DNA from 2 places in the Streptomyces sp. NPDC014870 genome. Region 1 is predicted to be linked to the other one. Evidence: riboswitches for the same ligand, from Rfam matches in the RefSeq annotation. Region 1 holds a riboswitch; the other holds the start of a gene.
The links. A riboswitch is a leader RNA that binds a small molecule or an ion and turns the genes downstream of it on or off. The one in region 1 is predicted to bind glycine.
Positions count from the first base shown of each region.

Region 2: it holds a riboswitch for glycine, as region 1 does, so the genes downstream of both, gcvP (aminomethyl-transferring glycine dehydrogenase) here and gcvT (glycine cleavage system aminomethyltransferase GcvT) in region 1, are expected to answer to the same signal.

Region 1 covers NZ_JBIBWQ010000005.1:297,252-300,652, forward strand. The annotation lists gene ACF09C_RS16945 (enhanced serine sensitivity protein SseB) at 1-441, opposite strand, end outside; gene ACF09C_RS16950 (AAA family ATPase) at 556-1,257, opposite strand; glycine riboswitch at 1,398-1,503, shown strand; gene gcvT (glycine cleavage system aminomethyltransferase GcvT) at 1,663-2,790, shown strand; gene gcvH (glycine cleavage system protein GcvH) at 2,913-3,290, shown strand; gene glyA (serine hydroxymethyltransferase) at 3,314-3,401, shown strand, end outside.
Region 2 covers NZ_JBIBWQ010000001.1:1,063,916-1,067,316, forward strand. The annotation lists gene gcvP (aminomethyl-transferring glycine dehydrogenase) at 1-2,113, opposite strand, end outside; glycine riboswitch at 2,291-2,390, opposite strand; gene ACF09C_RS04560 (PRC-barrel domain-containing protein) at 2,515-2,883, shown strand; gene ACF09C_RS04565 (DNA polymerase IV) at 3,312-3,401, opposite strand, start outside.

The sequences.
Region 1 (3,401 bases):
GTCCTGCCAGTCGGGCTCGAAGAGCCGGACCCGGCCGCCGCTCGCGGGGCCGTCCAGCGGGGTGCGGCCGGTCCGGCAGAGTTCGGCCACGGCGGGCGGGGGCAGCGGGGCGCCGACGGTGCCACCGGGGTTCACGGCGATGCCGAGCTGCGGGGGCAGACCGCGGGCGAAGTCACGGGCGGGGGCGACGGTGAAGGACATGTGGGTGCCGACGCAGGCGAGGAACTGCTGCTCGGAGCTGAAGACGGGGACGTACGGGAGTCCGTCGATCTCCAGCGTGGGCAGGTCGAGGTCCCGGCTCTCCTGACTGCCTCCGTTGGGCAGCGGCACCCAGACGGGGCTCCGGCCGAGGACCTCGACGAGACGGCCTCCGGCGGAGGGGTTGCCGAGCGAGGCCGCGAGGACCTCTTCGAGCTCGTTGCCCGGCCACGTAACGTCCACGGTTCCCGCTTCCCCTGTCTGGCACGCCCTGATCGCGTGTCTCACGCGCCCTGGTCGTGACGCCCTCGGGGCAGAACCCTAACGCCGCCCTGGCACCCCCGTGGCCAAAAGCGCTCAGTGCGCGGAGCGGAAGGCGATGGTCCGCAGGGCTCCCGCGGCGTCCCGGTCGAGCAGGGTCGCCGAGGCGCAGCCGCGGGGCAGCCGGCCCGACTCGACCGAGCCGAGGAGCCGGCCGACGGCCCGGCGGTGCCGGGCGAAGGCGTAGCCGGAGACGCCCCGGCCGCGCTCGCGCTGGCCGGCCCGGGCGGTGGCGGGCGTGACGTCGAGCAGGATGAGGTGGAGGGCGCTGCCCCGGCGGCGGGCCTCGCGGGCCAGCCAGTTCCGCACCCAGGACTGGGTGCCGCAGTCGTGGACGACGACGCTCCGCCCGGCCCGCAGCGCGCGCCACAGGCCGGCGTAGTGGGCGATCCGCGCCAGGGGGCGGTAGACCGCGTACGGCAGGAAGGCGGGCAGCCGGGCCTCCCAGCGCTCGCGGGCGTCCTGGGAGTCGATGCCGAGGCCGTCCGCGGCGCGCCGCATCAGCGTGGACTTGCCGCTGCCGGGCAGCCCGGAGACCACCACGAGGTCGCCCGCGGTGAAGGCGAGCGTGCGGGGGCCGCGGCCGCCGCGCTCGCGCAGATCGCGCAGCAGGGGCGCGGCGCGGCTGGGGGTCCCCCCTGGACGCAGTCCTCGGGGGAGGGTCCGGGCGCGGGCGCGGGCACGTGGAGCCGGTATCCCCGTACTCGTGGCGTAGGCGCCGGAGCGCTGGATCGTCATCGTCTCTCCCCCAGTCGGGTCCCGAGAACCCCTTCCCCACAAAGTGTAAAGAAGGGGTAATCAGTCACAAGCGATTTGCCGATCCGACACCGCGTGCAATGATGGCCGCGCCAAGCGCACACAACCGCATACCGGCCGCTCGAATCCGCGCGGGAGAGTCCCGGAACCACCACGACGGTGGGACCCGGGCGCCGAAGGAGCAAGACCCTCCCTTGAATCTCTCAGGCCCCGTACCGCGTGGATGAGGCAGATCTGAAAAGCGGGACGCTTCACGCGTCCCCACCCAAGGTGCAAGCCGATCTCTCGGTGACGAGATGCTCTCGGTGAACCTCTCAGGTTCCATGACAGATGGGGAGGACGTCCTCGCCCGTCATGTTTTCCGCCCTTGGGATCCGGGAGCCACCCATGAGCACGTCTGCCCCCCGTCTGACCGCCCTCGATGCCCTGCATCGTTCGCTGGGCGCGACCATGACCGACTTCGCCGGCTGGGACATGCCGCTGCGCTACGGCAGCGAGCGGGACGAGCACGTCGCCGTCCGCACCAAGGCGGGCCTCTTCGACCTCTCCCACATGGGCGAGATCACGGTCACCGGCCCGCAGGCGGTCGAGCTGCTCGACTTCGCCCTGGTCGGCAACATCTCCACGGTCGGCGTGGGCCGCGCCCGCTACACGATGATCTGCCAGGAGGACGGCGGCATCCTCGACGACCTGATCGTGTACCGGCTCGGTGACACGGAGTACATGGTCGTCGCCAACGCCTCCAACGCGCAGATCGTCCTCGACGCGCTGACCGAGCGCGCGGCCGGCTTCGACGCCGAGGTCCGCGACGACCGCGACGCGTACGCCCTGATCGCCGTCCAGGGCCCGGAGTCCCCCGGCATCCTGAAGTCGCTCACCGACGCCGACCTGGACGGGCTCAAGTACTACGCCGGCCTGCCGGGCACGGTCGCCGGGGTCCCCGCGCTGATCGCCCGTACCGGCTACACGGGCGAGGACGGCTTCGAGCTGTTCCTCAAGCCGGAGCACGCCGAGGGCGTCTGGAAGGCGCTGACCGAGGCGGGCGCGCCGGTCGGCCTGATCCCCTGCGGCCTGTCCTGCCGTGACACGCTGCGCCTGGAGGCGGGCATGCCGCTGTACGGGCACGAGCTGACGACCTCCCTCACCCCGTTCGACGCCGGTCTCGGCCGGGTCGTGAAGTTCGAGAAGACGACGAACGAGGGCCGCTTCGTCGGCCGCGAGGCCCTGGAGAAGGCCGCCGAGCGCGCCGAGACCGCCCCGCCGCGCAAGCTGGTCGGCCTGGTCGCCGAGGGCCGCCGGGTCCCGCGCGCCGGTTTCTCCGTCGTCGTGAACGGAGAGGCCGTCGGCGAGGTCACCTCGGGCGCCCCGTCGCCGACGCTCGGAAAGCCGATCGCGATCGCCTACGTGGACGCGGCGCACGCCGAGCCCGGCACGCAGGGTGTAGGTGTGGACATCCGCGGCACCCACGAGCCGTACGAGGTCGTGGCGCTGCCCTTCTACAAGCGCCAGAAGTGACGGCGCACCGGAACTGACGAAGGGGCGGGCGTGAGGTTTCCCACCCCCTCATGTCTCACCCCGCGTCTCATCCCGTAAGACCCGCGTTCATCAGCACTCCCCCGATCCAGGAGAATCACGACATGAGCAACCCCCAGCAGCTCCGCTACAGCAAGGAGCACGAGTGGCTGTCGGACGTCGTCGACGGCGTCGCGACGGTCGGCATCACCGAGCACGCGGCGAACGCCCTCGGTGACGTCGTCTACGTGCAGCTCCCGGAGGTCGGGGACACCGTGACCGCGGGCGAGTCCTGTGGAGAGCTGGAGTCCACCAAGTCCGTCAGCGACCTCTACGCCCCGGTGACCGGCGAGATCGTCGAGGCCAACCAGGACGTCGTGGACGACCCCTCCCTGGTGAACACCGCCCCGTTCGAGGGTGGCTGGCTGTTCAAGGTGCGCATCACCGGCGAGCCGGACGAGCTGCTCACCGCCGACGAGTACACCGCCTTCACCGCAGGCTGACCGAGACCCGTAGGGATCGATCCATGTCGCTTATGAACACCCCTCTCCATGAGCTGGACCCGGACGTCGCCGCCGCCGTCGACGCCGAGCTCCACCGCCAGCAGTCCACCC
Region 2 (3,401 bases), on a different contig from region 1:
GGTGCGAGACGTCGCCGCCGAACTTGCCGGGCTTGGCGAGCCCGACGAGCGCGTTGAGGTTGGCGCCGTCGACGTAGACCTGGCCACCGGCCTCGTGGACCTCGGCGCAGATGTCGGCGACGTGCTCCTCGAACACACCGTGCGTGGACGGGTAGGTGATCATCAGCACGGACAGCTCGTCGCGGTACTGCGCGATCTTGGCGCGCAGGTCCGCGACGTCGACCTCGCCGTCGTCGGCGGTCCTGACGACGACCACCTTCATGCCGGCCATCACCGCGGAGGCGGCGTTGGTGCCGTGCGCGGAGGACGGGATCAGGCAGACGGTGCGCTGCTCGTCGCCGTTGGCGCGGTGGTAGGCGCGGACGGCCAGCAGACCGGCCAGCTCGCCCTGCGAACCGGCGTTGGGCTGGATCGACACCTTGTCGTAGCCGGTGACCTCGGCGAGACGCTCCTCCAGCTCGGTGATGAGCGTGAGGTAGCCCTGGGCCTGCTCGACCGGGGCGAAGGGGTGCATCTGACCGAACTCGGGCCAGGTCACCGGCTCCATCTCGGTGGTCGCGTTCAGCTTCATCGTGCAGGAGCCGAGCGGGATCATGCCGCGGTCGAGCGCGTAGTCGCGGTCGGCGAGCCGGCGCAGGTAGCGCAGCATCGACGTCTCGGAGCGGTGCGCGTGGAAGACCGGGTGGGTGAGGTACGCGTCGGAGCGCAGCAGCCCGGCGGGCAGCGCGTCCTCGGTGGCGGAGTCCAGGGCCTCGATGTCGGCGTCGACGCCGAAGGCGGCCCAGACGGCGGCGATCTGCGCGCGCCCGGTGGTCTCGTCGCAGGAGGCCGAGACATGGTCGGCGTCGACGAGGTACAGGTTGACGCCGGCCTCGCGGGCCGCGGCGACGGCCTCGGCGGCCTTGCCGGGGACGCGGACGGTGACGGTGTCGAAGAAGGAGCCGTGGACGACCTCGACGCCACCGGCGGTGAGCCCGGCGGCGAGAACGGAGGCGTACCGCTGGACGCGCTGAGCGATCTGCTTCAGCCCGTCGGGCCCGTGGTACACGGCGTACATGCCGGCCATGACGGCGAGCAGCACCTGCGCGGTGCAGATGTTGCTGGTGGCCTTCTCGCGGCGGATGTGCTGCTCGCGGGTCTGCAGGGCCAGGCGGTAGGCGCGGTTGCCGTCGGCGTCGACGGAGACGCCGACCAGGCGGCCGGGCAGCGAGCGGGCGTGCTTGTCCTGGACGGCCATGTAGCCGGCGTGCGGCCCGCCGAAGCCCATGGGCACACCGAACCGCTGGGTGGTACCGACGGCGATGTCGGCGCCGAGGGAGCCGGGCGAGGTGAGCAGCGTCAGCGCGAGCAGGTCGGCGGCGACCGTGACGATCGCGCCGAGCTCGTGGGCGGCGTCGATGAGCGGCTTGATGTCCCGCACGGCACCGGATGCGCCGGGGTACTGAACGAGCACGCCGAAGACACCGCGCTCGGCGACCTCCGCCGGAATACCCGCCGAGAGGTCGGCGACGACGACCTCGACGCCGGTCGGCTCCGCGCGGGTCTCGATGACGGCGATGGTCTGCGGCAGCGCGTCGGCGTCGACGAGGAAGACCCCGTTCTTGACCTTGCCGACACGACGGGAGAGCGCCATGGCCTCGGCGGCGGCGGTGCCCTCGTCGAGCAGGGAGGCGCCGGACGTCGGCAGGCCTGTGAGGTCGGCGACCATGGTCTGGAAGTTGAGCAGCGCCTCGAGCCGCCCCTGCGAGATCTCGGGCTGGTACGGCGTGTAGGCCGTGTACCAGGCAGGGTTCTCCATGACGTTCCGCAGAACGACGGGCGGAGTGAAGGTCCCGTAGTACCCGAGCCCGATCATCGGCGCGAGAACCTGGTTGCGGTCGGCGAGCTCACGCAGCTCGGCGAGCACCTCGGCCTCGGTACGTGCGGCGGGCAGGCCGAGGGCCTCGGCGTTCTTGATCACGTCCGGCACGGCGGCGGCCGTCAGCTCGTCGAGCGAGCCGTAGCCGACCTGCGCGAGCATCTTGGCCCGGGCTTCGGCGTCGGGCCCGATGTGCCGCTGCTCGAACGGGATGCCCTGCTCGAGTTCGGAGAGCGGAATGCGGTTGGCGGTCATGTACGGAGGCCTCCTGGTCGTCACGACCTGCGAGGGACACCACGGCGCGGGTGCCCGGACGGCCTCCCCCTCTGTCATCTCAACCTGAGAGCTTCACCGGCAGACCAAGGGTCCGCCGGCTTTCACCGTCGGTGAGAGCGGACGCCGTCGGACCTCCGCTCTGCTTTCCAGAGTGACCTCGTCCATGCGGTACCGGGTGCCTGAGAGATTCCGGGGAGGATTTGCTCCTTCGGCGCCTCCGAAAGGTTTCTCCGGAGGACTCTCCCGCACGGGGTCGACAGCCACAGCCAGCCTACCAGCGCGGTTCCGCCTTCCATCGCTCAAGTGGCCGACATCCCAGATGTGCACTTTCGTATTCTTTGTAGGTCTTCGACGAGCAGTTGCGACCAGTTGGAGGGACCGTGCAGACCGACATCGATCCGCGCAGCCTGATCGGCCGCAAGGCGTTCGACCGCAACGGGCACAAGATCGGCACCGTGGACGAGGTGTACCTGGACGACGCGACGGGGGTCCCCGAATGGGCGGCGGTCCGCACGGGTCTCTTCGGCCGCGACGCCTTCGTCCCCCTGGAGCCGAGCGAACTGGTCGACAACGCCCTCCACATCCCGTACGAACGCGCCCTGATCAAGGACGCCCCGGACTTCGGCGTGGGCCGCCACCTCTCCCCGGAGCAGGAACTCCAGCTCTACCGCCACTACAGCCTGGCCCTCCCGCCCCCACCACCCCCGGACCACGACTTCGGCCGCCTGGCAGGCCAGGACGACGCATAGCCGCCCACCACCACCGATCAAGTCCAGCAGCCAGGGCGGCCGCACAGGCGGTGATTCACACCCGCGCCCGCCGACGACGCCCGGTCACACCCGGGCGTCGTACCCCTGTCCGCCCCGCCGCACGGCCAACGCACCCCACCCAAGCCCGCCGCGGCGCGCCCAGCCACGCAGAGGAGCACCCGCAAACCCTGCCGACCCCGCCACACGGGCAGGCGACGCATCCACACCTCCCGCCCGCCGACGGCGCTCAGCCGCGCGCAGAAGAGCACCCGCAAACCCTGCCGACCCCGCCGCACGGGCACGCATCCCACCTCCCGCACTCGCCGGCGGCGCTCAGCCACGCACAGGCGCACCCGCACCTCTGCCCGTCCAGTCGCACGGGTGGTGCGGGTGGGAACCCCAGCCCGGCCGCAGGCCGGGCGCACCCCCTAGGCGACCGCCGCCGCCCCGCTCCCGCCCCCGACCAGCGGCAACGGCTCCCCCTCCACCAACTCCGGATCGTCGACGAGGAACGTCCG